Regions from separate parts of the Pseudoalteromonas sp. Of11M-6 genome, predicted to be linked through region 2. Evidence: predicted binding sites of a transcription regulator. Region 2 holds the regulator's gene; the other holds the start of a gene.
The links. Region 2 encodes MetJ, which represses methionine synthesis genes. Its sites were predicted from a motif close to TAGACGTCTAGACGTCTA; they were not measured.
Positions count from the first base shown of each region.

Region 1: metK (methionine adenosyltransferase) is a predicted target of MetJ. The motif match lies at 4,385-4,402, and genes of this name have one in related genera.

Region 1 covers NZ_JAKRFW010000008.1:11,859-27,606, forward strand. Annotated here, with positions in the region: gene MHN32_RS05500 (TIGR04211 family SH3 domain-containing protein) at 1-292, opposite strand, end outside; gene MHN32_RS05505 (CYTH domain-containing protein) at 591-2,111, shown strand; gene MHN32_RS05510 (HDOD domain-containing protein) at 2,222-3,067, shown strand; gene metK (methionine adenosyltransferase) at 3,132-4,283, opposite strand; gene tkt (transketolase) at 4,544-6,538, shown strand; gene MHN32_RS05525 (methyl-accepting chemotaxis protein) at 6,652-8,667, opposite strand; gene MHN32_RS05530 (symmetrical bis(5'-nucleosyl)-tetraphosphatase) at 9,102-9,899, opposite strand; gene apaG (Co2+/Mg2+ efflux protein ApaG) at 9,999-10,388, opposite strand; gene rsmA (16S rRNA (adenine(1518)-N(6)/adenine(1519)-N(6))-dimethyltransferase RsmA) at 10,372-11,178, opposite strand; gene pdxA (4-hydroxythreonine-4-phosphate dehydrogenase PdxA) at 11,175-12,167, opposite strand; gene surA (peptidylprolyl isomerase SurA) at 12,173-13,465, opposite strand; gene lptD (LPS assembly protein LptD) at 13,481-15,727, opposite strand.
Region 2 covers NZ_JAKRFW010000021.1:36,179-51,926, forward strand. Annotated here, with positions in the region: gene MHN32_RS12240 (PBP1A family penicillin-binding protein) at 1-2,257, shown strand, start outside; gene metL (bifunctional aspartate kinase/homoserine dehydrogenase II) at 2,333-4,681, opposite strand; gene metB (cystathionine gamma-synthase) at 4,686-5,906, opposite strand; gene metJ (met regulon transcriptional regulator MetJ) at 6,251-6,571, shown strand; gene MHN32_RS12260 (malic enzyme-like NAD(P)-binding protein) at 6,652-7,893, opposite strand; gene rpmE (50S ribosomal protein L31) at 8,666-8,881, opposite strand; gene priA (primosomal protein N') at 9,097-11,268, shown strand; gene MHN32_RS12275 (SPOR domain-containing protein) at 11,282-11,812, shown strand; gene hslV (ATP-dependent protease subunit HslV) at 11,883-12,401, shown strand; gene hslU (HslU--HslV peptidase ATPase subunit) at 12,413-13,741, shown strand; gene MHN32_RS12290 (DUF971 domain-containing protein) at 13,791-14,165, shown strand; gene MHN32_RS12295 (hypothetical protein) at 14,168-14,716, opposite strand; gene MHN32_RS12300 (methyl-accepting chemotaxis protein) at 15,008-15,748, opposite strand, start outside.

The DNA.
Region 1 (15,748 bases), on a different contig from region 2:
CCGTGGTGACAAATTTACTTTCTACCCAACCTTCTCTTGCTTTGTCGTCTTTAATTTGGACAAACTCGTCATTAGCGCCACTCAAAATAGTGATTGGCGTACCAGCATCAACAGAACCTAAAATTCGATAATTTTTACTTGGACCTGTATGCATGAAAATAAAAAGATTGTCACTAATATAGCCGTTTGGTGTTGCCGCGTTTACTGTGCTATTTTCGTCTGGCTCTTCGGCAAAGCTTATAAAGCTGGTGAAGAGCAGGCTCGCAATGATAAATTGCTTAAAGTTGAACATGCGTGGGCCTTTTATTCTTTGGGTCGTAAAGTTTACAAAATAGTAGGGATTTCGCGGCCTAATAGCAAGGCTTTGTTTATTTTGAATGGCGCGAAATAATTGATTACATAATGAAAATTGCAGCATTTAATGCAATGATTCGGTGTTATTAATCCGTTGACGTTCAGCGAAATTAGCCCGACTATCTATTGATTTGGCGCATATTTGGTGCACTTCTCATCGGATAAAAAGATTGCAAACTTAGCCTCCTTTGTATATTTTGATCCTCCCTTAGACAAATAGGTAAAACACTGCCCTAATGGACACTGAAATAGAACTGAAATTTTTGGTTTCAGATAATGAAGTTCCGCTGATCCCTGCACTCATCACACAGTTTGCAAAAACGGTCACTAACAAGCCTGCTAAAAACTTAACTAACGCCTACTTTGACACGCCAAATCGTGAATTGCGTGCGCTAGATATCGGTCTAAGAACGCGTTGTTGCAATGATGAATGCGAGCAAACGATTAAGCTTGCGGGAGAAGTTGTAGGAGGGTTACATCAACGACCTGAGTACAATTTACCTATTCAATCAGGACGTCCTGACTTGTTAGCGTTTGACGCGAATATTTGGCCTCACGGCATGCAACTTGAGTCTATCGCAGAAAACATATTCCCGATCTTCAGTACAAATTTCATTCGTCGAACTTGGTTAATCGAAACGGATTCAGGAACCAAAATCGAAGTCGTGTTGGATAAAGGGGAAATAGCAGCCCAAGGGAAGATGGAGCCAATCAATGAGCTTGAAATAGAGCTGATTGAGGGAAACAAAGAAGATCTTTTCTTATTAGCCGATCACCTAATTAAACAAGCTGGTATGCGTTTGGGACTTTACTCAAAGGCCGCCAGAGGGTATCGAATTGCCGATGATAAGCCTCTAAAACCAAATAAGTTTATAGGGTTTGTACCGCTCAAATCTCAGGTAACGCAAGAACAAGCGCTAATTGCGACAGTCAGTTATGGTATTCAGTTCGTCCAGAAGCATGAGCAGTGTTATTTTAATAAACCAAGTCTCAAGACATTAAAACGTGTTATTGATGGAGTCTCGCTTATCCGCCACGCGTTTTGGTTGTTCGATGACATCGTTGATAAAAGCTCGACTGAGAGTATTCGTAACGAATTAAAATGGTTGTTGTCAGAACTTGCTTGGGTCGAAAATGCAATTCATTTAAAAACCTACACCTCAAAGCGCCATGCTTATCATAAGAAACTTAATCAGTTTCCTGAATTGGCGCAGGTCATTACCGATCTGCAAGATGTTCAGCCAACACCGACGGACATTGAAGATTTATTTCATTGCACCCGCTATAACCGTTTGATCCTTTCACTTACTCGCTGGCTGGTTGATAGAGCGTGGCGTAAAAACTGGGATCAAAAAGCACTGAGTGCAGCAGAGCTACCGGTCACAGAAATCGCAAGCCAATTATTTGATAAAGACTGGCAAGAGCTGAAAAACTTGCTTCCACAGGATAAATCGCTTTCTGAAAAAGATTATTTACATGTCAGAATAAAGCTAGAAAATACGCTGCTAAGCGGTAACTGTCTGGGTAAGCTTTACGATAAAGAAGCGCGCAAAGCGTTTAGAACGCCTTGGATTGATATCGTTTATGGTATTTATGAGCTAGAAACACTGGCGTACTTATATCAGCTTTGCCAAAGCCAAAACGCAGACGAGCTGCAAGAAGTGCAGGCATGGCTTAAGCAAAAATCAGACTTTTTGATAAGTGCTATGGAGCAAAGTCGACAATCTTCCATGCATAGCGAACCATATTGGTTCTAACCAGATTAAGCGGGGTTTTATCCCGCTTTTTTGTACCACTTCATTACAATCAATACTGCAAATATCAGGCGATGAACTAAACTTGGGTGTATCAATTCTGAGGTAGCCCAATGATCGATATAGACGATAAAGTGCTGAATGATTTGCGCGGCGGATTTAACTTACCTGCTAAGCCTGAAATATTACAAGCCTTACAAAATGAACTATCACAACCGGAGCCTGAATTATTTACCGTGGCGGATATTATTGCGGCAGATGTTGGTGCGTCTGCAGCGGTATTAAAGGTAATTAATTCACCGGCTTATGGTCTTGCCCGTACAATCACAGATATAAAACAAGCTGTGATGTTTTTGGGCGTTACCTGTATTACGCAGCTAGTGACTGGGTATTTGCTTAAAAATGCGTTTGAGCAGTCAAAGTGCTGTATTTCACTGCAGCAGTTTTGGGATAATGCTGCGGATATTTCAAAAGCGGCGATGGTGGTTGGACATCATTTGAAGGCGTCATTACCCATGGAGAATTTGCAGCTGCTCGGACTGTTTCATGATGCCGGGATCCCAGCAATGGCCGTAAAATATCCTGACTACGCTGAGGTAATAAAGCAGTCTATAGAGCGACCTGAGCAAACGCTTATTTACTACGAGCAGCAAAAGTATCCAGTGCCTCACACTGTGATAGGCTACTTTCTTGCGACGTCTTGGCACTTACCTAAAGAAATATGCCAGATGATTTTGCGCCACCATGACGTTAGCTATCTTGAAGAGCAAAAAGATGCGCAGCATGTGCAAACCTTTGCGGCACTTAAACTGGCTGAAAACCTCTGTTTTGAAGCAAAACACTTTAGAAGCGCAGCAGATTGGTATCTATTTAAAGATAAGGTGATGATTGAGCTTAATTTGCATGAAGATGAGTATCAAAACTTAAAAGATGATGTCGATGAAGTATTTATCGGATAGGGGATTATCCACAGGCATTAAAAAAGGCGCACTTGGCGCCTTTTTTACTTTTTGCTGCAGGGGATTATAGGCCTGCAGCCGCACGTAGTGCGTCAGCTTTATCTGTTGCTTCCCAAGGGAACTCTTCACGACCAAAGTGGCCGTAAGCAGCAGTAGGCTGATAAATTGGACGCTCAAGGTCTAGCATAGTGATTAGACCGTAAGGGCGTAAGTCGAAGTGCTCGCGGATAAGTTCGATCAAACGCGACTCATCAAGCTTAGCTGTACCGAAAGTTTCTACGCTGATAGAAGTAGGCTCAGCAACACCGATTGCGTAAGACACTTGGATCTCACACTTGTCAGCAAGGCCAGCGGCAACAATGTTCTTTGCAACGTAACGCGCTGCGTAAGCTGCAGAACGGTCAACTTTTGATGGATCTTTACCTGAGAATGCACCACCACCGTGACGTGCCATACCGCCGTATGTATCTACAATGATTTTACGACCAGTTAGACCACAGTCACCCATAGGACCACCGATAACGAAACGGCCAGTTGGGTTGATGAAGAACTTAGTTGCTTCAGTGATAAGCTCTGCAGGTAGTGTAGGCTTGATGATAGTTTCCATCACCGCTTCTACAAGGTCAGCTTGTGATACCGAATCACAGTGCTGTGTAGATAATACGACCGCGTCGATACCTACTGCTTTACCGTTTTCGTACGCGAATGTTACCTGAGACTTAGCGTCTGGACGTAACCAAGGTAGCGTGCCGTCTTTACGAACTTGCGCTTGGCGTTGAACTAGACGGTGTGAGTAAGTGATAGGCGCAGGCATAAGTACGTCAGTTTCGTTACACGCGTAACCAAACATTAGGCCTTGGTCACCAGCACCTTGCTCTTCTGGACGAGTACGGTCAACACCTTGGTTGATATCAGGTGATTGTTTACCAATGGTGTTAAGGATTGCACATGAATCAGCGTCAAAGCCCATGTCTGAATGTGTGTAACCAATTTCACGCACGGTCTTACGAGTTAATTCCTCGATATCAACCCAAGCGCTAGTCGTGATTTCACCACCAACCATAACCATACCGGTTTTAACGTAAGTTTCACACGCAACACGTGCTTTTGGATCTTGCTCAAGGATGGCATCTAGAACCGCATCAGAGATCTGATCGGCGATTTTATCCGGATGACCCTCAGAAACAGATTCAGAAGTAAATAAATGTTTAGCCATTGTATTTATGCTCACAAATATTGCGCTTCACAAACATCAGGAACAGCGCGAAAAATTAAGGGGCGTATTCTAACCAAAAAACCTAGGCATTGACTAGTTATTTTACGCCTAGACGTCCAAAATTGTGCAAACTTTTTTAATGGTCGGAAAAAGTCCGTCTGTACCCGTTTTTTTATGGCCTTTGCCGTTGCAGTTAGCCATGTAAATAAGTAAGAATGGGCTCAAACCCCCGCGAAACACATTTAAAGGTAGGAGAATTCATGCCATCTCGCAAAGAACTTGCTAATGCAATTCGCGTTCTTTCCATGGACGCTGTACAAAAGGCCAAGTCTGGCCACCCTGGAGCCCCTATGGGCATGGCGGACATCGCAGAAGTACTTTGGCGCGATTTTTTAAAGCACAACCCAAGTAATCCTGAGTGGTTCGACAGAGATCGCTTTGTATTATCAAACGGTCACGGCTCGATGTTAATTTATTCATTGTTGCATTTGTCGGGTTATGACTTATCAATTGATGACATCAAAAACTTCCGTCAGCTACACTCAAAAACACCAGGCCATCCAGAATATGGTTATGCGCCGGGTATTGAAACGACTACAGGCCCATTAGGCCAGGGTATTACTAATGCGGTAGGTATGGCGATTGCTGAAAAAGCATTGGCTGCACAGTTTAACCGTGAAGATTACGACATCGTTAATCACTATACCTATGCATTTTTAGGTGATGGCTGTTTGATGGAAGGTATCTCACACGAAGCTTGTTCACTTGCGGGTACCCTTGGTCTTGGCAAACTGATTGCATTTTGGGATGACAACGGTATTTCAATCGACGGTGAAGTTGAAGGTTGGTTTAGCGACGATACTCCAAAACGTTTTGAGTCTTATGGCTGGCATGTTATTGCCGGTGTTGATGGCCACGATAGCGATGCGATTAAAGCCGCAATCGAAGCGGCGCAAGCAGAGTCTGACAAGCCAACCCTTATTTGTTGTAAAACGGTTATCGGTTATGGTTCACCAAACAAGTCAGGTAGTCATGATTGTCACGGCGCACCGCTAGGTGAAGATGAAATCAAAGCAGCACGTGAATTCCTTGGTTGGGAACACGGCGCATTTGAAGTACCAGAAGATGTGTACGCAAAATGGGACGCAACAGCACGTGGTCAAAATCAACAAAGTGACTGGTTGATTAAGTTCACTGAATACCAAATGCATTATCCTGAGCTTGCTGCTGAATTTGAGCGTCGCATGAAAGGCGAGCTTCCAGCAAACTGGTCTGAGAAAACAGAAGCGTATATTGCAGAGCTTCAAGCGAATCCTGCAAACCCAGCAACTCGTAAAGCATCACAAAATGCATTGAATGCTTTTGGTCCAATTCTACCTGAGTTTATGGGTGGCTCTGCTGACCTTGCGGGTTCTAACTTAACACTTTGGGATCAATCTAAAGGCTTAACGGCAGAAGATGCCGCGGGTAACTATATCTTCTACGGTGTGCGTGAGTTTGGTATGTCTGCCATTATGAATGGTATTGCACTGCACAGAGGCTTTATCCCTTACGGTGCGACATTCCTAATGTTTATGGAATACGCGCGTAATGCGGTACGTATGGCTGCATTGATGAAGCAAAGAAGTATTTTTGTGTATACTCATGATTCAATCGGTCTTGGTGAAGATGGTCCAACACACCAACCAGTAGAACAAATGGCGAACTTACGTACTACGCCAAACCTTGCGAGCTGGCGTCCATGTGACCAAGTTGAGTCAGCAGTTGCTTGGCAGCAAGCGGTTGAACGCGCTGATGGTCCATCTGCACTTGTATTTACCCGTCAAGGTCTTGCGCAGCAGCCACGTACGGCTGAGCAAGTTGCAGCAATTAAGCAAGGTGGTTATGTACTATCTTGTGACGGTGAGCCTGAAATCATCCTTATTGCCACAGGCTCTGAAGTGCAACTTGCGGTTGAGTCTGCGGATAAGCTTCGTGCAGAAGGTAAAAAGGTACGTGTTGTTTCTATGCCTTCGACTGACATTTTTGATGCGCAATCTCCTGCATATAAAGAAAGCGTACTACCAAGCTCAGTAACACGTCGCATCGCTATCGAAGCGGGTATTGAGGACTTCTGGTACAAATATGTAGGCCTAAATGGTGCTATCGTTGGTATGACAACGTTTGGTGAGTCAGCGCCTGCTGATGAGCTATTCAAGCTATTTGGCTTTACGGTAGAAAATATCGTTGAGAAGGCAAACGCATTGTTTGCATAATCAAAGAAAAGAAACAAAAAACCCATGCGATGCATGGGTTTTTTTATGCTAGGTGGTTTGGCTAAAACCTAAAGCTTTGAGATTGCTTCCTGCTCAAAGCTCAGGTTAGAAAGTTAAACCTTAAACTGCTCTACCGATAAGCGTAACTCTTCGGCGAGTTTAGCAACCTCAGAACTAGAGATTGAGGTCTGGCTTGCGCCTTCAGCTGTTTGCTCTGCGATTGTTACAATCGATTCCAAACGTTCACTAATTTCCTGTGCCACCTGCTGTTGCTCATTCGCCGCGTTTGCAATCTCTTCACTCACATCATGGGCCTGAGAAACGGCTGCAGTGATAGAGTTTAATGCTTCATTAGCAAGGTCGCTCTGATTTACGCACGACTCCGCCTGCTGCTTGCCTTTTGACATTGCGCCTACCGCTTCTTCGGCACCGGCTTGTAAGGATTCAATCATTGCTTGAATTTCTTGAGTCGACTCTTGAGTTTTACTTGCAAGCGAGCGTACTTCGTCTGCCACTACAGCGAAGCCACGACCTTGTTCACCCGCACGCGCAGCTTCGATTGCAGCGTTTAGTGCAAGGAGATTCGTTTGCTCGGCAATGCCACGGATAACATCCAAAATACTGCCTATCGACGCGCTGTCTTGGTGTAGTTTGTTAATCACGCGAGAGGCTTCATCCACTTCCCTTGCGAGTTGCTCAATAGTGTGTTTGTTCTCATGTGAGATGCCTTTAACACGCTCCGCTTCTTTATCAGCATTTTTAATTTCCTGTAGTGCTTGATGTGCGCTGTTGCTTACACCGTGAGACGTGCTACTCATCTCAGTTGTAGCGGTAGCTGCTTGCTCTACCTGTGCCTGCTGATTCTTAATTGCTTGGCTGGATTCCGTAGTGATAGTCGATGTTTCTTCGGACGCTGCAGCAAGCTGCGTCGAACGAGAAATAATGCCAGTGATAAGTTCACGTAAGCTAGAGATTAGGGTGTTACAGCTTCTAGATAATTCACCAAACTCATCTTTTGCTGTGTCATCTAAGCGCTGTGTCATATCGCCACTGGCGACAATGTTTAAGACTCGATTTACTTCCGATAGCGGTTTTGTGATACGACTAACGGTAATGTAGGCAACACCGACGGCCATTAACGTTGCTACTATCATACCAATCCAAGTCCATAGGTTTGCTGTGCCTACATCGGCACGTACGCCTTGTTGTAAGTTAAAGGCGACTTGGCTCGCTTCAGAGAGTAAATCATCTAGCTGAGATAGGGCTGCTTTTGTGGTTTTTTCTGCATTGGTTAGTTCTTTACGTGTCTCGGCTATCGCATTGATCAAGCGTTTTTGATTTTCCGTGATGCTGTTGCTGCCAGTAACTGCATCTTTCAAATTAGTGTAATAGCCTTCGAGATCAGCAAACAAACTACTATCAAGCGCGCTAACGGGGCCACGCATCAAATCAATATTGCGACCTAGCTCTTCAACGAGGTAGCTTTGATCCCTACTTACGATTTCCAGTGTATTGATGTCTTTAACAGTAACAATATCATTGGCGCTAGTCACAACAGAAGAAAAGTTATTTTCTAAGTTATTTGCAGCTTGAAAAGCACGTTTGTCAGCATCTTCTAAGCCATCCAAATCAATGATATCAACCGTCACCATAGTCGCATCTTCTGCGGCAACATCGATAGTAGATAACTGCTCTTTTAATTTGTCCCGTAACGAAAGCTCAGTTGTTTTCTCGTTTACCAAGCTGTTCATGGCTTTTACGAACGCATCATAACTTTTGCCAACATCACGACTGCTTGAGGCCAATTTATTATTAGCGGCAACGACCTGTTGCAGCTCTGAATAGGTTTTGTCGAAGATCTTCTGGCGCTCTTTAAATTGCTGTTTTAGCGTCGCCAGTTCAGTCTCTGAACGCGCGTAAAAACTTCCCTGAGCCATTTTGCTCATTAAAGTAAACTCTACTTGCAGCGCAGAGCTTTTAGAGAGTGCTGGTAAAGACAGGTTATTAACCTGTTGAGTTGAGTTGTCAATGTTTGCAATTCTTAATAAAGAATTGCCCCCGATAAGAAGAAGCAACAAGGTGATGGTAATAAAACCACCCCAAATACGTTGGCTAACAGTCAAATTCATAGCTGTCCTACAAAATTTACAAAGCAATACGGATACTTATCGGATTTATTGCGGATAAGTTAAGTATTTTATAGCAGATGTGACAAAAAAATTCAGTAAAAAAGGTCGGATTACAAAAAATAGCAGCTCAACGGATAAAAAGTATAAGCTTCACGTTTTCTTCGAGTGTAGCTTAGTTTTGTAAAAATTAAAGTGGGTGATTACCCTAGATTCGACTTAGGAAAGTTAAATAACCTGAGCTTCGGATAATTAATGCTTTTCTAGCAGCCAGTTTTAGCGCTAACTGCGTTGAATTCACTTCCAATAGCCAGCTATTGGTGCGTAAATTCGCCTGGTTATCCCCAAAACTCTCTGGCTAGATAAGGAAATAATTTAATGTGATTTTAAAAACAACGAGTTAGCTCATTTCTTATCCAAACCTCAGGTTAAATAGCTTAATTGTGCTGGTACTTTTCACCACTGTCGATATTTATCATCGTCATAGGACCTCCCCACACGCAGCCAGTGTCTAAGGCTATAATATTTTTCTTGTTGGTTTCGCCTTCCAAAGCAGCCCAGTGGCCGAAAAGTAGGGTAGTGTCGGCTGGTGTTTGGCTGAGCTCAAACCACGGAGTGAGACCAGCCGCATCTTTTAGGCCAGATTTGTTCTTAAGATCCAGTTCGCCATTTTGTTTTAGAAAGCGCATTCGAGTGAAGACGTTAACAATGGCTTTAAATTTATCTTGTTCACTGAGCTTGTTGAGCTCAAGTCCTGGGTGAGCACCGTACATATTGGCGTAAAACTCAGGGGCTTTTGTTGATTGATAAATGGTTTCGGCAAAGCGTGCATATTCTAGCGCTTGCGTAATATTCCAGCTTGGATGAATACCTGCATGAGAAATAAAAGTTTGCTGTGTTTCAAGCCAAATAGCCAGCGGCTGTGCACGTAATAAGTCAGCATATTTTTGGCATTTAGGGCTGGCAAAAACCGCATCTAATTTATCTTTTGGGTTCGGAGCGACACCCAAAGCAAGACATGCTAAAAAGTGGAGATCGTGATTGCCAAGTGTAATGCTAATAGAGCCTGAGTGTTGATAGAGAAACTCTAGGCAAGCAAGTGAATCGGGTCCTCTGGCGATGATGTCACCGACAAAGTATAAATGGTCTTGGCTTGGGTTAAAGTTGACTTGATCGAGTAGCCCGATGAGTGGAGTGAAGCAGCCTTGCAAGTCTCCAATTGCGTATTTTGCCATTTATTACCTGTGGTTTTTTATAACTCAATGTTTTTATTCTGATGTCTAGCATGTATGAGGAACGCGGGGTAAGCCCGCTTCCGCAAAATAAAAATGGTATTAATGCAAAATATTTGGACAGGAAAGTCTAAATACATTGATTGGCGCTTTAAACTCAGTGCCAAACTCATTACGCATTAAATAAAACCCTTCCATCGTACCAACGGGAGTATCGAGCACCGCGCCGCTGGTGTACTGATAGCTCTCGCCAGGACGAATAGTGGGCTGCTCACCAACGACACCTTCACCTTCGACTTCAGTCTCTTTGCCATTAGCGTCGGTAATGAGCCAATAGCGGCTATGTAGCTTGGCATTACATAAGCTATGGTTTTTGATGGTAATTGTATAGGCAAACACATATTTATCCTTTTCAGGCTGTGATTGCGCTTCAACGTAAAAGGTCTCCACCGATACTTTGATAGGTGAGCCAATATTAGTTTGAGTTGTCATATATCCAATTTGCAATTTCAATAAACTGGTTAAGCGACAGGTTTTCAGCGCGAAGTGTAGGGTCGATACCTAAGTTTCGCAGCTGCTCTTCGGTTAACAGGTTCGATAAGCTATTTCTTAGTGTCTTACGACGTTGGTTGAACGCTTCTAAACAAACAGTGTTCAAAAGCTTAGTGCTCTTAGCTGTACGTTGCGACGGATCTTTTGGGATCAATCGAACAACGGCCGAGTCAACTTTAGGTGCTGGTTTAAAGCAATGTGGTGGCACTTCGATCACAGGAATAGCGTGACAATAGTACTGCGTCATGACGCTTAAGCGACCAAAGGCCTTGCTGCCTGGGCCTGCAACCATACGGTTAACCACTTCTTTTTGCAGCATAAAGTGCATATGCTCGACCTGATCTGCAAACTCAAATAAGTGAAATAGCAAAGGGGTTGATACGTTGTAAGGTAAGTTACCAAAGATCTTCAGTTTTTCCCCTTCTTTGATTAAAGAAGAGAAGTCAAACTTCATCGCGTCGCCTTGGTGAACCGTTAATTTAGGTCCCAAGAATGGGTGATGGATCAAGCGCTCGGCAAGATCTTTATCGAGTTCTACAACGGTTAGGTGGCCACTTAAATCACAAACAGGTTCAGTGATAGCACCTAAACCAGGACCGATTTCAACCAGATTGTCTTCAGGTTTTGGGTCGATAGCAGTTACTATCTTGTCGATAATATTGTTGTCATTTAAGAAGTTTTGACCAAAGCGTTTACGCGCTCTGTGTCCGAGATGTACTTTATCTGTCATGCATTCTGTGCTTTTTTGGTTGCGAGCTTAATTGCTTCGCGGATCGCTAATTCAAAACTACCCACTTCAACATCACCAGAGCCGGCTAAATCAAGCGCTGTACCGTGATCAACCGATGTGCGAACAAAGGGCAACCCTAGGGTGATGTTTACTGAGTTTCCAAAACCTTTATATTTTAACACAGGTAAGCCCTGATCGTGATACATTGCAAGCACAGCATCAGCATTATCTAAATATTTAGCTTGGAAAAGGGTGTCAGCTGGCAGCGGTCCAACTAAGTTCATGCCTTGTTTATTCAGCATTTCCAGCGTTGGCTCAATGGTTTCTATTTCTTCACGACCAAGATGACCACTTTCTCCAGCATGCGGATTTAATCCACAAACTAATACCCTTGGTTGTTCAATACCAAACTTGGTTTGTAGGTCGTGATGTAAAATATGAATGACTTTGCTGAGACGCTCAGGCGTAATTGCCTTTGATACGTACGCCAGTGGGATATGCGTAGTTACTAGCGCTACACGCAGCCCTTCGGTTGCGAGTAGCATTACGACATCAGCGGTATCAGACTGTTGTGCAAAGTACTCAGTATGGCCGCTAAACGAGATCCCAGCTTGGTTAATAATGCCTTTATGAACAGGACCCGTGACTACCGCTGCAAATGTCCCATCCATATTCTTTTCAGAGGCAATGCGCAAGGTTTCGAGCACATAATGGCCATTGGCTTCATCTAATTGACCAGCGACCACTTCAGCACCTTTGTCTACTTGAAGGTAGTAAATGGCACCAGCAGGTGCCGCTTCAGGCGCAGCTTCGCTGTCAAATGGCAGCAACTTGATTTGCTCACCGAGTTCTTTGGCGCGTTTTTCTAGAATACTTTTATCAGCCACCGCAACCAACTGAGCAGGCCATGCGTGCTGAGCCAGTTTGATAACAAGATCTGGGCCAATACCTGCAGGCTCACCCGGTGTAATTGCGATTCTGAGTGTCATAGCCGTTATTCCGCTTCGATAATTTCAATATGCGCTTGGTCACGCATTTCTTTAATCCATTTAAAGCTTTCTTCTTTAAATTTACGGTTAAACAACAGACGGTGTGCGCGATTTAACTTGGCTTGTTCTGTTTTATCGGCTACGCGTTTATCTAGCAGTTGTACAATATGCCAGCCAAATGTACTTCTAAATGGTTCACTGATCTGATCTTTTTCTAGCGACAACAGAGTGTCTCTAAACGCAGGTACGTATGTAGTTGGATCTGTCCAATCGTACTCACCACCTTTAAGTGCAGAGCCTGGATCTTCAGAATATTCTTTAGCCAGCGCTGCAAAGTCAGCGGTACCTGCGCGCAAGTCTTTTACAAAGCCAGTTAGCATTGAGCGTGCTTTTTCTTCACTTAGGATAATAGACGGCTTGATTAAGATATGACGTGAACGCACCTCAACAGTTTCAACGACTTCACGACCACGAATATCTTGTACTTTTAGAATGTGGAAACCTGCACCTGAGCGCAGTGGACCAACTATGTCGTCTTTTTTCGCACCTTTTATGGCCTCAGCGAATAAGGTTGGCATTTCGTTAATTCCCATCCAGCCTAATTGACCACCATCGAGCGCTTTTGAGCCGCTAGAAGAAGCAATTGCGATGCGCTTGAACTCTTTACCTTCGTTCAAAAACTTAATCACGTTATCAGCGCGCTCACGAGCGTCTTCAATTTCTTCTGGAGTCGCTTTATTTGGGATCTTAATCAAGATATGGCCGATATCATACTCTTCCGAGTTACCCGTTTGCTCACTCAATATTTTTTGCAGGTTAGTAACCTCTTGAGGGCTAATATAAATACGGCGGTCAACACTGGCACGGCGCACTTGGCTTGTGGTTATTTCTTTACGGATCTCTTCTCGGTATGCCGGGAAGCTTTCGCCGCTAGCTTCAACTGAGCGACGTAAATCAGCGATAGTACCACCTTGGTCTTGGGCAATATTCGCAATGGTCTGATCCAATTGAGCATCTGAAATTTGCATACCCATACGGTCACCCAGTTGCAACATTAAAGATTGCTCAATGAGTTTATCGATGGCTTGTAAGCGTAATGTTCTATCGCTAGGAAGTTCGGTACCTTGCTGCTCAGCCTGTTCTTTTACACGATTTATTATTTGATCGACTTCGCTTTGTAAAATTACACCATCATTTACTGTGGCAACAACTGTATCTAGCTTTACACGCTCAGCATGTGCTTGAGTAAACAGGCCTGCACTTAAGGAGGCCACTAATAACAACTTTTTTAAATTCATACGGCTTTCTAAATTCTATTTATTCAAAAAATACGGTCTACGGTAACCAAAAATACCCTGTCGAAGGAGTTTACTCGCATCACCACTGCTTTGGCTTCCAAGCCCTGTAAGGACAAATTTCAGGCTGAAGCCAGAATCAAACACTGCTTCATCATTTGTAAGTGTTTGGTTTAAGTTTGTTTCAATTTGACGATTCGCAGTCACCTGAATAGCCCAACAACAAGACTGGTATTGAACACCAACAAAGGATTCAACACTTCTATTTGCCGTCATATCTCGGTGATAGCTTGCTACAAATTGCCAGTTATCGTCAATTGGTAAACTTGTAAAGAGACCGACTTGGTCAATTTCATAGTCTGAGACATCATTAACATAACGATGGTTCAATTGCACTAACTGCTTATCGTCACCTTTATAGTCCAAAGTAAAGTGAGACTGCACTAACTCTTTGCTATCCACATCATATTGCACCCCACCTGAGAGGTACCAGCGCTTATGCCAATGTAACATGGATTCAGCGGCAAATAGTGCATTATAGTTGGTATCATCAGTAAATAGCTGTTCAGAAGGCTTTACAGATGACTCAAGATAAATGATCTGACCTGCACTGAAGTTAAAGCGTTCGACATTACTGTTATCGAATACACGCGTGGTTGCACCCACGGTGAATTGATTGGCTTCTGCAATCCGGTCATAACCAGAGTAACGGCGTGCTCTAAACAGACCAATAAAGTCATCTTGTAACTTAGCGGTATCGTACCAGCCAATTTGGCTTTGCTCTCTGTGAGGTGTGTAAAGGTACTGAATTTGTGGCTCAAGCGTTTGAGTACCTTGTTCAAAAAAGAACTCGGTACTGCGTTCAAAGTTCAGTTGTCCGTGTACCCGTAAACTAGGCAATGTACGCGTGACAGACTCCTCATACTCTGTATCAGGCATATCTATATTTTGTTCATAACGCGTGTGAAGTAGGCGTGCCTCGGAGGTAAATGACCAAGCGTAGTCGCTGCGTGAAAAAGACACGCGAGGCTCTAGGTGTAATCGCGACGCCTCTGAGATTGGCAAAGCATCATTTTGAAAATAGGCAAACTCACCCTCAAAGTCCCAATCAAGGCCAACAAGTTCATAGCTGTCCCGTGTACGGAAGCTAATTTGCGGTAGTGCAGTGTAGGATTCTCTGTGGTCACCCAACACTTCAAAATCTTGCAACTTTAAGTCGACTAACCAGTCTTCACCAAGGTAACTTAGACTGCCGGTGCGATATAACTGAGTGTCAGTTTCATTGGCGTATTCGGATGTTAAGTCTGTGAGATAGTTATCGTCACTCACATTTGTAACATCAACAAACGCACGCCATTTATCACTTAAATAGCTTTTTTGTTGCCAATGCACTAAATAGCGATCGTCTAGCTGTGGCTCGGAATCATCCTTACTGAGGTATTCGACGCCAATTTTACCTTGATGTTGTTCAGTTAAATATCTGAACTCGGTAATAAGCTGAAATCCTTTATTAGCCATGTACCTTGGTGTTAGGGTCGCGTCGTAGTTAGGAGCTAGATTGAGATAATAAGGGGTGATCAGCTCCAAGCCAAACTTATTTGAGCTGGAAATTGTCGGTGTCAGCAGGCCAGATTTTCGTCTATCATCGATTGGAAACGTAAAGTAGGGTAAATAGATAATTGGCGTGTCCATAATTTTGAACACCGTATTATAGGTTTCACCCCAACCGTCTTCTCGAGAAAGTACAATACTGCTTGCCTCGATACTCCAAAATGGGTCATCAGCAGGACACGTGGTGAAGCTAGAGTTGTCGAGTGAAATTTTGCTGCCAGAGGCATGCAACTTCTCTGCACCACCGCGCCCCAGCTGGTCTGTTAATTCGTATTCAGCACCAAGCAAGCTCACGGTGTTAGCATTTAAATCCGCGAATAGCCCATTGCTGTGAACTTTGGTAAATTGGTCACGATAGAGTAGTGGTCCAGAAGCGCTGAGCAGGCCTTCTTTTTTATCGATTAGCGCACGTCTAGCTTCTAAGCTCATGGTTTCAGTGTTAATCACCACATTACCCGAAAACTCAGCACTATCAGTACCTTGTAGTTCTAAGTCATCGGCAACGATATCAATGGCATGTTTGGGCAGCGAGGCTAACGGCTTCCAGTTTTCTGGCTGCATATAGTCTTTACATTGTGCGGCGACAATGTTCGTATTAGCAAAAGCTGTAGAATGAATCGCGGATAATACAGCCAAGCCCCAAATTTTGCGCATTTAATAACCTATTAGCTGAGC
Region 2 (15,748 bases):
CCCTGTACGTTTGCAGGATGTTCCACTCCCCATGCGCAAGGCATTCTTAGCGACAGAAGATAACCGTTTTTACGATCATTTCGGTATTGATCCGATAGGTATCGTCCGCTCCGCTTTAGTGCTTATCACCACAGGGCAAAAAAAGCAGGGAGCCAGTACGCTCACCATGCAACTTGCCAGAAACTTCTTCTTAACAAGAGAGAAAGCCTATATTCGTAAAGTGAAAGAAATCTTTATTGCGTTGCACATTGAGCAACTATTAACGAAAGATGAAATTTTTGAGCTTTACTTAAACAAAATTGAACTGGGCAATCGCGCCTTTGGTATCGGTGCTGCAGCGCAAGTCTACTACGGTCGCTCACTATCAGAATTAACTTTAGCAGAAATGGCAATGATTGCAGGCCTGCCAAAAGCGCCTTCTGCGTTAAATCCAATCCGTAACCCAGAGCGCGCGCAATTGCGCCGGAATGTTGTGCTCGGACGAATGCTTGCTGAAAAGTATATTACCCGCGCAGAATATAGTGAGGCGACACAAGCTCCTATCACGGCTAAATTCCATGGCGCCGAAATCGAGCTGTATGCACCTTATATTTCTGAAATGGTTCGCGCCTATATGGTCGAACGCTACGGTACTGATAAAGCTTATAACTCAGGCATGAAAGTTTACACCAGTGTGGAATCAGACATGCAACAGGCTGCTCAGCATGCATTAGTTGATAATTTACATGCCTACGATATGCGTCACGGCTTTAGAGGCGCAGAAGAAACCTATTGGCATGCTGAAACGGAATCGCCGCTAAGCCATGAAAGCATTATTACTCGCCTTAAAAAGGTCAATGAAATTGGGCCGTTAAAAGCAGCTGTGGTGCTAAGCATTGCAGAGAAAACGGCCGACCTGCTCTTAAAAACCGGTGAGCAAATTACATTGGAATGGTCAGGCTTAAGTTGGGCCAGACAATACATCAGTGAAACGCGTCAAAGCTTACCACCAAAAACAACCGCAGATATCCTCGCGCCAGGCATGCAAGTGTTTGTCCGTAAACAAGACGACGGTTGGATGTTAAGTCAGTTGCCGCAGGCATCCAGTGCCCTCGTCTCACTTGACCCGCAGGATGGGCGTGTAAAGGCGATTGTGGGCGGCTACAGCTTTGAGCTTAGCCAATACAATCGTGCTACCCAAGCTAAGCGCCAGGTGGGTTCAAACATCAAACCCTTTATTTATTCGTCCGCATTAGAAAATGGCTATACCCTAGCCACCATTCTTAATGATGCCCCGATTAATCATTGGGACAGAAGCGTTGGCGTGGCTTGGCGTCCGAAGAATAGCCCTGAAGTGTATAACGGCCCAATCCGTATTCGCCGAGCGCTTGCACAATCGAAAAACGTGGTATCTGTTCGTTTGATCAAAGGCGTTGGCATAAATAAGGCTGCTGATCATTTGCTTAAATTTGGTTTCCAAGACGCAGATATTAATCGCAGCGAGTCGTTGGCACTTGGTAGTGCAGCACTGACTCCTATTGAAATGGCGCGCGGCATGGCCACTTTTGCCAACGGCGGTCACCTCATTGAGCCGTATTTTATCGATAAAATTACCGACTCATTCGGCACTGAGCTGGGTTCTGCAGAGCCGTTATTGGTCTGCGACGAGCAGCAGCTGGAAGAACAACCTGAGCGCTGTGCACCGCAAGTAATTTCGGAGCAAAACGCATTTCTGATTGCTGATGCGCTTCACAGTGCAATCTGGGGTGGCGGTAGCTGGAAACACGACACGGGTTGGAGCGGCACAGGCTGGCGTGGTCAGTGGTTAAAACGTCGTGACCTTGCTGGAAAAACGGGTACCACCAATGACTCAGTAGATACTTGGTTTACGGGCTTTAACCGCAATGTCCTCACCACAGTTTGGGTTGGCTTTGATGATGCGAGTAAATCCTTGGGTCGTGCGGCCTACAACGCTAACCTTGGTAATAATCAACTTGTTGGTGCAGAAGCCGGAGCGATTTCAGCACAACCTGCTTGGATAGACTTTATGCGTGAGGCACTTAAAGATGAGCCTTTGGCTCCGATAGAGCCGCCACCAGGGCTTATTTCAACTCGGATTGACTTAAAGACAGGGCTTTTGTCTCGCAAGAACGATTACACATCTCGGTTTGAATATTTCGAGCAAGGTACGGCCCCAACCAAGTACGTATTGGATACGGATAGCAGCACACCGTTTGACGATACCGCGCCGCTACCGACTCACGAAGAGTTATTCTAAAATAGAAATGCCGATACAGATGTATCGGCATTTTTGTCTTATACCAGTTGTATTATATCTATTTTCTTAAAAGAGTTATTTTAGATTTTGCGTCAGCCAGAATAAATCGGAATGTATTCCCGCTGCTGTCACTTCTTTACCTGCCCCCGGGCCTTGGATCACCAGCGGGTTTTGTTCATACCATTTAGTGTGGATCACAAAAATATTATCACCCGGCGTTAAATTCGCGATTGCCGAGCCATTTGGTACCTGTGCAATGCCTACTTTTGCAGACACTTTGCCATTGCTTGCAATTTCAAGCGCACCAGTATAACGAAGCGCAGCGTCATTCGCTGTGGCCTTTGCATAGTGTGTCGCATAAAAGTCATCGAGTTGCTGGCGATTTTCTAAAAACGTTTGCCATGAACCCACACTCAATGACTCAGGCATTAACGCCTCTAATTCAATATCATCAAGCTCAAGTTCAATGTCTAACTCTCGTGCTAAGATCAAAAGCTTACGCTGCATATCACGGCCAGATAGATCTTCGCGCGGATCGGGCTCAGTAAAACCAAGTTCTTGCGCCCCGAGCACTAGCTCAGAAAATGCTTCAGAACCATCATAGCGACTACACAGCCAAGATAAAGTGCCGGAAAAGACGCCTTCAATTCTCACCACTTCATCGCCACTATTTTGCAGATCAGCCAACGCAAAGTTAATGGGTAGACCTGCGCCAACACTGGTGTTGTAACGCCATAACAGGTTACGCTCTTGTAACTGCTGACGCAGCTTGGAGTACCAACCTTGTTGTGCCGTGCCGGCATATTTATTAGCGCTGATCAAATGGCAGTCATGTTCAACAAACTGTGGATACAACTCGCTGAAACGCTCGCTCGCAGTAATATCGACCACCACTTTATGCTCGTAATCTAGCTCTTTAATACGAGTGAATAGCTCTGCTTCATTATATTCGATGGCCTCATTTTGCCATTGCTGTTGCCACGATGCTAAATTCAACCCGCTTGGACAGAACAACATTTGCTTAGAACGCAGTAAGCCAACCAACTTAAGATCAAAGTGCTCACTCAGCTTAGCGACTTGGTTTTTGCATTGTTCGATAAACACTTCACCCACATTGCCAACACCAGCTACAATCACAGCAAGCTCTCTGCCTTTATTGACCAAACGTTCGTGCAATATAGCAAGTAGATCGCTATCAATTGCTTGATCGGTTAACACTAAGCTGTAATGGCGCTCTTGCAGCACAAAACGGGTGACAATCGCATGTTCATCCAATAATTCCAGAGCTTGCTGATGTAAGCCAGCAACATCCTGACTTGGGGCAACAATAGCAAAGCCTTGTACTTGCGACTCAATAATATTGGCTCGCGAATCCAGCGCTTTAATCACAACATGGCTAAACTCAGATGGCACCAGTAAGTGTGCCTCTCCACCTTTAACAAAATGATGAATGCTATGTTGAATAAGCTGGCTTAGCTGTTTCACTTCACCACTTTTTAGCTGCTCAACGCGTAACAGGTCAAGTTGTCCAAAAGTGGTAATAAAGCGCTTCTCTTTGCTATAGCCTGCCTTTACTATCTCAGTGCCAAGTGCATCGGCGTCAAAGCTGCTGCGAACTTGCAGTTTTATATCAGTATCTTTAAGTGGAGACAGCGTTTTTGCATGTAGTACTGGATTACCTAATCGTGCGAGTAATTCAGCTTGGCCACGACATACCTTTGTGTATTTTATGGCATTGGCGACTTTACGTGGATCAGTGCTGAATACACCCGTTGTATCCGTCCAAATTGATACTTGAGCCGCATCAAGATAACTTGCCAACAAAGTCGCGCTATAGTCACTGCCATTTCGGCCTAAAGTCACCGTTTCACCTTGTGCATTTGCGGCAATAAAACCGGTAACGATATAGATAGCGTGATCATCAATTGCGCGATAGCACGCTTCTTTGTTATGGGCGTGTAGTAACACCCCCTCTTGTTGTACAAATAACGTACGAGCGTCGATAGCTTTGGCTTCGATACCTTGAGAACTTAGGTAGTTTGCTAATATACGAGCCGACCATAGCTCTCCATGTGCAAGTAAACTCGCGTAGTGAAGATGCTGTTCTTCTCGTCCTGAAGCGATTGCTTGCAGCTCATTGACAAGCTGTTTGAGTAACACACTGTGTTGTTCACCTACAAACAGGGCATCAATTAATTCACGTTGATGATTTTCAACTTGTAATAAAACATCGTTGAATGCGCGAACATCTTGCTGCTCAAAGCTTTGCCATAACTTCACTAGGGTATTCGTTGTTTTTCCTGCAGCAGAAACCACAACACTGTCACCTAGTTGACATTGCTCTAACACTATCTTGGCAACCGCCTGATAACGCTCTGGCGAGCTTAAACTCGAACCACCAAACTTATGTACTACTTTTGCCATTTACTCACCATAACGCTACTGTATGTGCCGGCGTTAATTTGAATGACTTAGCATCATCACTCGCCTGACTTTCATCAATACATGCAAATCCCGATTCCAGATCTGCAATGAGATCCTGTGCATCTTCAATGCCTACAGAAATACGAATCAACGTGTCGCCCACTCCCGCTTCTAAACGTGCTTGCGGATCCATACCCGCGTGTGTCATCGTCGCTGGATGACAAATAAGACTCTCAACCCCACCTAAAGATTCTGCCAATGAAAAGTGCGTTAGAGACGTTAAAAACTTCGCAGATGTTTGCAGATCGCCTTTGATATCAAAGCTCACCATGCCACCAAAGCCGAGCTGTTGTTTTTTCGCAAGTTCGTGTTGAGGATGCGACTCAAGGCCAGGGTAATAAACTTGGCTAACATACGGCGACTTTTCTAAATATTCCGCAATAAGCTGAGCATTTTCTTGATGTTGGCGTAAACGCACATTTAAGGTGCGCAGTCCACGTAGGGTAAGGTAACTATCAAAAGGTGCACCGGTAATACCGATATTATTCGCCCACCAAGCTAACTCATCACCCAATTCCTGTGTACGCGCGATCACCGCGCCCCCCACTACATCAGAATGACCATTGATATATTTAGTGGTTGAATGCACGACGACATCCACGCCAAAGGCAATGGGGTTTTGTAATGCAGGAGACAAGAAGGTGTTGTCAGCGGCGACCAAAGCCCCCACAGCGTGTGCTGCATTTACGACAGCTTCTATATCCGTTAACCGCAAAATTGGGTTACTTGGTGTTTCAATCCAAACTAATTTAGGTTTGATCTGCTGCAGCTGTGCAAGACTTTCTGATTGTGTGAGATCCAAGACGGCTAATTTGAGCAATCCACGCTTTGCAAGCGATGTAAACAAGCGATAGCTACCACCATAGCAGTCATGTGGAATAACCAGCGTATCGTCATGGTTAAGCAGTTGAGTTACTAGGTGAACGGCAGCCATGCCAGTGGCGGTAATAATACCACGAGCACCACCTTCAAGTTCGGTAAGTGCCTGTGCAAGCACATCACGATTAAAGTTACCGCTGCGGCCATAATCGTAGTCGCGTTTGGTATCAAAATCGGCAAAAGAATAGGTGGTAGAAAGGTAAAGCGGTGGCACTACTGCCCCATGTGCTTTATCAGCTTCTATACCGTGACGCACTGCTACCGTCGATTTATTAACTTGACTCATAAGGTCACCTAGATAGTTGGATGTTTAGACGTCTAAAAGGTTAGAGCAACAGAAACCAGAAGTCAAAACATTTATACTGCTAAATGGCTAAATAACTAGTATTTGACTATCTTTTTTAAACCGATAAAATTTCGCCACTCTAGGCGTTGCTAATACGACTGAGTTATTGAAAACTATGGCAGAGATTCTTCTATCTCGCTATGGCGGATTAGTTTATTCATCTATTTGAGTTTGGGATTTATCTTTAATTCGTAAGGTTATCCCTATATTCATGCGGTTGGTGAATAATGTAGACCAGAACCCAGTCATATTGGCATTGATGTAACTGAGGCAAGTACACAATTATGGCAAAATGGAACGGTGAGTATATTCACCCATATGCAGAACACGGTAAGAAAGCAGAGCAAGTAAAAAAGATCACGGTGAGCATACCTCTGAATGTACTCAAAGTGCTAACTGATGAGCGTACACGTCGCCAAGTGAATAACTTACGTCATGCCACGAACAGTGAGCTTTTATGTGAGGCGTTTCTACATGCCTTCACAGGCCAGCCACTGCCGAGCGATGAAGACTTGAGAAAAGATAATCCAGAGCGTATTCCTTTAGAGGTAAGACAAATAATGGAAGAGCGCGGTTTGGAGATCCCAGAAATAAACGAAGAGTGATAACTACTCTTTCGCTCTGGAAATACAGACACAAAAAAAGCCTCAATCGAGGCTTTTTCATTGGAATAATACCAATGGTATTATTCCATATATCCAGCTGGCATATCGATTTGTGCCACGCCTGATTCAATTGCAGCTATCGCTACCGCTTTTGCGATACGAGGTAACAAACGTGGATCCATTGGTTTTGGAATAATATACTCAGGACCAAACTCTAGACTATCTACGTCAGCCGCTTTTAACACTTCAGCAGGTACAGGCTCTTTCGCAATCGTTCTAATTGCTTCAACCGCTGCAATCTTCATCTCGTCATTGATAGCGGTTGCGCGTACATCAAGCGCACCACGGAAGATAAACGGGAAACACAGTACGTTATTTACTTGGTTTGGATAATCCGAGCGGCCTGTCGCCATGATCAAATCATTACGTGCACCGTGTGCAACTTCAGGGCTGATCTCAGGGTCTGGGTTAGAACAAGCGAATACCACTGGCTTGTCAGCCATTAGCTTTAGATCCTCAGCAGAAAGTAAGTCTGGGCCAGAAACACCAACAAATACGTCCGCATCTGCAATCACGTCTTGTAACGTACGCTTATCCGTGTTGTTTGCAAACAGCTCTTTGTATTCATTTAGGTCATCACGACGAGTATGGATCACGCCTTTTCTGTCCAGCATATAGATGTGCTCACGTTGGGCACCGCATTTGATCAGTAATTCCATACAAGCAATAGCGGCTGCACCCGCGCCAAGACACACAATAATCGCATCATGAATATCTTTACCTTGGATTTCCAACGCATTCAGCATACCCGCAGCGGTTACAATTGCAGTGCCGTGCTGATCATCATGGAATACAGGAACGTCACAACGTTCAATTAGCGCGCGCTCAATTTCAAAACACTCTGGCGCTTTAATATCTTCAAGGTTAATACCACCAAATGTGTCTGCGATATTTGCCACAGTATTGATGAAGTCTTCAGTGGTGTTGTGCTTAACTTCGATATCGATTGAATCAAGGCCCGCAAAACGCTTAAATAATAGTGCCTTACCTTCCATAACAGGCTTTGACGCCAAAGGACCTAAGTTACCCAAGCCAAGAATTGCCGTACCATTACTGATCACCGCAACCATATTTCCTTTACCCGTGTAACGGTATGCATTCGCCGGATCAGCCGCGATTTCACGTACTGGCTCTGCAACACCTGGGCTGTATGCAAGTGCTAAGTCTTTTACGGTCTCGGCAGGTTTAGTGAGTTCAACACTGATTTTACCTGGAACGGGCTTCTCGTGATAATCTAGAGCTTGTTGACGAAAGTCTGTCATGGCGCGATATTTTCCTACGAAGTTAATGTGAGAGTGTGGTAAACGTTCGCATTCTGAATGTTGGCAACCTAGCTAGCTGGTTACAGCAACACACAGTGCGATTAACTATATGAGCGACGACATTCAACCACTCAACAAGCGTATGTGCTTTGCTGTCGCGGTATGTCAATAGGACATATAGTTAATCGACCGTATTCACACAATACCGAGTTTTGCTCATTATTCAAGTAAAATCAGGTCTATCCACTAGCATGGTATTTTCTATACTTTTCCGAGAAGATAAGCTCAATTTTAAGAAATATTTCACAAATAAAATGACTAAAACTTAAAAAACAAGACGCTAAAACCAGCACAGAATGTATAAAACTAGCACAAATGTACACCAACTATAAAAACAATAAGAAAATTGCAACTTAACTAACTTTAACGTCAAGATACCGACATTTAATCGCAATATACTGACTTTAGTTTATATTACGTGCTCATACCTGATAGTATTTACTATATGAGCTTTGATTATTTTCACAACTTAAGCTCGTAAATGTTCAATATTTATCTGCTAAATAGAGTTTTTACTCTACCCAAGAGATCAGTAAAGTTTTGCTGCCAAACTGGCAAGTTTTTTATTTTAGAAGAATAAAAGAGACAATAAGACGGGATGACTGACGGTCTATCTGCTGATGCAGAATAGGATGTATAAATCGAGAAGGTATTTTCAAACAGGCACAAAAAAAGCACCCTAAAGGTGCTTTTTTCGACTAGACCAACAAGATTACTTCTTGCTGCTAAGTGCACCGAAACGCTTGTTAAAGCGATCTACACGGCCACCTGTGTCAAGGATCTTCTGCTTACCAGTGTAGAACGGGTGACATGCAGAACATACGTCTAGGTGAATATCTTTACATAGCGTTGAACGAGTTTCGAACTTGTTACCGCAAGAGCACGATGCAGTGATCGTCTCGTAATTAGGGTGAATACCTTCTTTCATAGCAACCTCTAGTTAAGGCCGTATCGCTCTCCAAACCCGAAGTCTGGCACCATACGTAGTTATACAAAAATGTGGACGCGTATTTTAGTGCTTAACTGAACAATCTACAAGCAATATTTCAGAGTTTTTTTATCACCTTCGCAGAGTACGTTTTCAATTCGTACCACCTTAGGTATATACTTCGTCACTGCGCTCACTTTATGGAATTGTAATACATGCTCATTCTTGAAGTAGCTTTAAAGCTGCCACTGCACCGAACATTCGACTATTTGCTAGCACCAACCATGCAAGTTGAAGCAGGAATGAGAGTCACCGTCAATTTCGCCAACCGTCGCTGCACAGCGATTGCGCTTGCTAAAAAAGACGACACCGATGTACCAAAAGAAAAACTCAAGCAAATTATTGAGGTGTTGGACGAGCATCCTGTCTTTAATCAAGCACAACTTAGCTTTTTACACTTTGTCTCTCAGTATTACTGTCATCCAATTGGCGATACCTTATTCACAGCACTACCGGCGGTACTCAGAGATGGAGGAAGCCCAGACAAAACTCAGATCCCTATCGTCAGATTAACGGAAAAAGGGCAGAAACTACCAACACTGCGAGCCAAAAAGCAACAAGCGCTGCTTTCTCAATTACATGAAGGTGGTGCAATAAAATTAAGTGAACTCAAAGCGCTCGGATTTGCTAGCCAAACAATTAAAGCATTGGAAGAAAAAGCGCTTATCTCACAATCTATTGAGCATGATAGTGATTGGTCGCAAAACGAATTACAGCTAGGCGAAAAGCCACGCCTAAACGACCAGCAAGCGACTATTTGCAGCGCCGTTAATGCACAAGTCGGTTACCGTACCTTTTTAATCGAAGGTGTAACGGGAAGTGGTAAAACCGAAGTCTACTTACAGAGCCTTGAAAACATAATAAAAGCGGGTAAACAAGCACTGATCTTGGTGCCTGAAATTGGACTCACACCGCAAACAGTCAACCGCTTCAAAAAGCGCTTTAATAACCTGCCCATTGATTTATGGCACTCAAATCTAACCGATAATGAGCGCCTACATACTTGGCGTCGCGCCGAAAAGGGTCTGAGCGCTTTGGTTATCGGTACTCGCTCGGCCATTTTTTTGCCATTTCAAAATCTCGGCATGATCATCGTTGACGAAGAGCACGACAACTCGTTTAAACAGCAAGAAGGCCTGCGCTATCACGCCAGAGATCTCGCTGCATTTCGAGCGCATCAGGCACACTGCCCTTTGCTTTTGGGAACCGCAACACCGGCATTAGAAACATTACACAAAGCCATTACCAACAAATATCAACTCGTCACACTGAGTAAACGAGCGCAGACCCAGCACGACAACCAATTTCACCTTGTCGACATGAAAGGTCAGCCAGAACAAGGCGGGTTTTCACCAATGAGTTTACATTGGATGGAAAAAACACTCGCTCGCGGTAAGCAAGTTATGGTGTTTCTAAATCGTCGGGGCTTTGCACCAACATTGATGTGTCACGAATGCGGATGGCTTAATACCTGTAAACATTGCTCTACTAGCGCCACGTACCATAAAAACATGAACCGCTTGGTATGCCATCATTGTGGTGAACAGGACTTTGTACCGAGACAGTGTCCAGATTGCGGCAGCACCCAAATCATGCCCACAGGGCTTGGTACAGAACAACTCGAAGGCTTCTTAAGCGAACGCTTCACTGATATTCCCGTCACTCGCATTGACCGAGATTCTACGCGCCGTAAGGGCAGCCTTGAAAGCGCCCTTGAAGAAATTAATCAAGGTGGCGCGCGAATTCTGGTCGGCACTCAAATGCTTGCCAAGGGCCACCACTTTGCCGATGTCAGCCTTGTGATTATCTTGGATGTGGACTCAGGACTTTACTCTTGTGACTTTAGAGCAACCGAGCAAATGGCACAGCTCATTACGCAAGTTGCTGGACGAGCCGGACGTGCCGGTGAAGCGGGAACCGTGTTATTGCAAACGCATTTTCCAGAACATCCATTATTGCAAGATTTAATTAATAATGGTTATGGCGACTTCGCGCGATATGCCTTACAAGAGCGTGAAGAAGCTATGCTTCCCCCCTTCGCACACTTAGCTATCATCCGCGCCGAGGCAACAAATATAAATACAGTATTGCGCTTTTTGTCGGATTTGGTTCCAGCTACCCCCTATCCTGGTATACAATTGCTGGGTCCAATTCCAGCACCACTTGAACGAATAGCTGGAAAGTTCAGATATCAATTACACATACACGCACAACAACGCACTGTGCTGCGGGACTACCTTTCGCAACTTGCGCGCTATATCGCTACGCATGAGTCTGCCAATCGAGTACGCTGGAGCATAGATGTTGATCCAATGGATAGCTATTAAAATCAAATAACCTATGGCACAGCACGATTACATCAATAAGAAACCTAAAGGCAAGGGGAAAGACAAGCCAGAAAAATCGGCGAAATTTCCTGTTATTGCTGCTATTTTTGCATTTCTACTAATCGGAGGGTTTGCCTACGGTCTTTGGTTTATAAAAACCAATGCCGATCCTAAAGAAGTAGAGCAAGCCAAAAACCCACACCCAGTTGCAGAGCAAAAGGTTATTAAACCAAAACCTCGCCCACCTGAGTTCATTGAAGAAATTAAAAATCATGAAATCAAGGTCGAAGTTAAAGAGATCGAGAGCAAAGGTCCCTATCAAATGCAGTGTGGTTCATTTAGAACCCATAGCCAAGCCGAAGCCATGAAAGCCAAAGTTGCGTTTGCTGGATTAATCGCGGAGATCCGTCGTACCGAAGGGAGTAACGGTGTCTGGTATCGTGTCCGTCTTGGCCCCTACGATACCAAGCGTTTAGCAGAAAGCGATAAAAACAAATTACAACGCGTTGGGATATTTGGCTGCGGGATTTGGGGCTGGACTTGATTTTTATAAGTCCACCCATATTTCCTACTAATCTAGAGTTACACGGGCACAGGCCCAGATAAGGATTACTATGACTACCATCGTTAGTGTTCGTCGCGATGACAAAGTGGTTATCGGCGGTGATGGCCAAGTTTCGCTTGGTAACACAGTTATGAAAGGCAACGCACGTAAAGTACGTCGTCTATACAATGGTAAAGTACTGGCAGGTTTCGCTGGCGGTACAGCTGATGCATTTACATTATTTGAACGCTTTGAAGCAAAGCTAGAGATGCACCAAGGCCATCTCACTAAAGCAGCCGTAGAAATGGCAAAAGACTGGCGTACCGACAGAGCATTAAGAAGGCTTGAAGCCCTACTTGCGGTAGCCGATGAAACCGCCTCGCTTATCATCACAGGTAACGGCGACGTGGTGCAGCCAGAGCATGATCTTATTGCTATCGGCAGTGGTGGTAACTTCGCACAGGCGGCTGCAACCGCACTACTTGAAAATACCGACTTAAGTGCGAAAGAAATCGTGGAAAAGAGCCTGAAGATCGCCGGCGATATCTGCGTATTTACCAATAATTTCCAAACTATCGAAGAATTGTAATAGGACTCGTCATGACAGCTATGACTCCAAGAGAGATTGTGCACGAGCTTGATCAACACATTATCGGTCAGGACAAAGCCAAAAAAGCCGTCGCGATTGCACTGCGCAACCGTTGGCGTCGTATGCAGCTTGATGAAGAGCTGCGTGCAGAAGTTACACCAAAGAATATTTTGATGATCGGCCCAACGGGTGTGGGTAAAACTGAGATTGCCCGCCGTCTAGCAAAGCTTGCTAACGCACCATTTATCAAAGTAGAAGCGACTAAGTTCACCGAAGTGGGTTATGTTGGTAAAGAAGTTGAGACCATCATCCGCGATCTAGTCGAAGTTTCTATTAAGCTAACACGTGAACAACAAACCAAGAAATTCAAATTCCGCGCTGAAGAAGCTGCCGAAGAGCGTATTTTAGATGCACTTTTGCCACCAGCAAAAGACGCTTATGGTGAGTCTCAGCCAAATGAAAATTCGTCAACACGCCAAGTATTTCGTAAGAAACTACGTGAAGGTCAGTTAGACGACAAAGAAATTGAGATCGACATCGCAGAAACGGCGCCTCATGTTGAGATCATGTCACCTCCTGGTATGGAAGAAATGACCAGCCAGCTACAGAGCATGTTCCAAAACATGTCGGGTGACAAGAAAAAGAACCGTAAGCTGAAAATTAAAGAAGCACTTAAGCTATTGATTGAAGAAGAAGCTGCAAAGCTTGTTAATCCAGAAGAGCTTAAAGAGCAAGCTATTGAGTCAGTTGAACAAAACGGTATCGTGTTCATTGATGAAATCGATAAAATTTGTAAGCGCGGAGAATCTTCTGGCCCAGATGTTAGCCGTGAAGGTGTACAACGCGACTTACTACCACTTATCGAAGGTTCAACCGTTAATACTAAACACGGCATGGTAAAAACCGACCACATTTTATTTATCGCGTCAGGTGCGTTCCAAATGGCCAAGCCGTCGGATTTAATCCCTGAACTACAAGGTCGTTTACCTATTCGCGTTGAACTAGAAGCACTAACTGCGGGTGATTTCAAACGTATTCTAACTGAGCCAAATGCATCTCTTACAGAGCAGCAACAAGCGCTACTGAAAACAGAAGACGTCACTATCGACTTTACCGATGACGCTATCACTAAACTGGCTGAAGCTGCATATCAGGTCAACGAGAAAACTGAAAACATCGGTGCGCGCCGCCTTCACACTGTGATGGAAAAGCTGATGGAAGAGATTTCATTCGATGCCAGTGAAAAGGCCGGTGATACCTTGACGATTGATGCCGCCTACGTTGAACAGCATTTAGACATGCTTGTTCAGGATGAAGATTTAAGCCGCTTCATTCTGTAAATTAAAATCAAAAGCGGAGCCTTGCTCCGCTTTTTGAGTTATACCAATTATGTATCAAGTCACCAAACTTCATTATCATACGCTCAGTAAAGTACTCGATGTTTATTTTGAGGACGGCCGCTGTTTTACGCTAAGTGCCGAATTCTTACGAACACATTCACCATCCGCCGAAGTGCAAGGGCATAGTCCGGCGCAAAAGCAACTCGTGCTAAACAAACAGAATGTCGCCATAAAGAAAATTGAACCCGTTGGTCACTATGCTGCACGCTTTGTTTTTGATGATGGCCACGACTCAGGGCTCTACAGCTGGCAATACTTATACACTATAGCTACACAACACGATGTGCTATGGCAGGAATATGTAAACGCTGTAGAAGAGTATAAAACCCAAAAGGACAGCGTACCTATCAAGTTTGTGCCTTAAATTTACTGTTGATAAGCAGCCTGATACGAAGATTTGACATTATCGACCAAGCTATCTAAAACCTTTAAATTCATCTTATTGGGGAAGAAATCAGCTTGTGCCGCTAGCTTGTTACGCATCTTCATTAGTGTCACTCGATCTTCTTTTAAAAACGCAACACTCGCGGCTATATACTCTACCCAAAGGAACTCGGCAGGATTATTCTTCGCAGAGAGCAGAAGTGCCTCTCCAACCTCTATCGCCTGTTCTCGCTTTCCCGCCATAGCGTAATTCTGAAATAAATGCCATTGCAAACTTGCTTGCTGCTCTCCAGTCATGGTTTTATATTGCTCAATGAGCATTGCAGCTTCTAAATAACAACCCTGATTATACAGTACTCGCCACCCAGAGTTAGGTGTTTGATCAAAGCTTTTATAATTCATATTAGTCATGTTATTGCGTACAGTATCGAAGCTATCTCGACATAACATCGAAGCTTGAACAGAAAAGTTTCCCATAACCAAAAGTAAAAATAGCCCCCGGATACAAGAATGACGTGTGGAGAGTTTCATTTAAATATTCCTTTTCAACATGTGATTTTCTCTTTATAAAACATACCTTTTAAAGATGCAAACCCCTACCTAAGACGATCCGGAAAATTTCTACAACAGTACATATTACTCACGATGTTGAATAGAGTCACCTTAAATGCAATACGCTTCTCAATATTCAAAATGACAATCAACCTGAACCTTAAAAATAATAAGCAAGCTCATTTCTTATCCGAGCCTCAGGTTTAATAAAAAACCCCACTATAAATTAAGTGGGGCTTTGACATTAAGAACCTCAGGTTGAATTGGTGTTTATACCTGATACTTAGCCACGGCTTCGTGTAATACGCGCGCTTGCTCTGCGACTTCTTCACTACTTTGCGCATTAGAGCGAGCATGCTCTGAGGCACCTTGCGCAATGTCTCTGATCTTAACCACGTTTTTATTCACTTCTGAAGCAACTTGGTTTTGTTCATCAATTGCCGTCGCGATATGTGTGCTCATTTCCATAATCGTTTGCACATCTTGGGTGATCATGCTGAGCAACTCCCCAGCCTTTTCGGCTTGCGACACACTTTCATTGCCTTGTTCACGACATTGTTCCATGATGTTCACCACTTCTCGTGTACGCTGTTGCAGTGTAGAAATGATACTTTCAATTTCTTGCGTGGAGTCTTGAGTACGCTGCGCAAGTGACCTAACTTCATCCGCTACAACAGCAAAACCTCGACCTTGCTCTCCCGCACGTGCAGCTTCAATAGCAGCGTTTAGCGCAAGTAAGTTTGTTTGCTCTGCAATACCACGGATCACATCCAATACCGAGCCAATAGTTTCACCGTCACGCTCTAACTGAGCAACAACACTTGAAGCACCACCTAACGATTCCGATAACTGCATGATGTGCTCAATTGTTGCTGTGACCTCACGGCGACCTTGTTGCGCATTTTCATTCGTTGTCTCGGCTTTATGCGCCGCTTCACCCGTATTATGAGAAATGTCTTGGATCGTCGCTTGCATCTCGGTCGCAGCGGTTGCAACCATATCCGCTTCGTG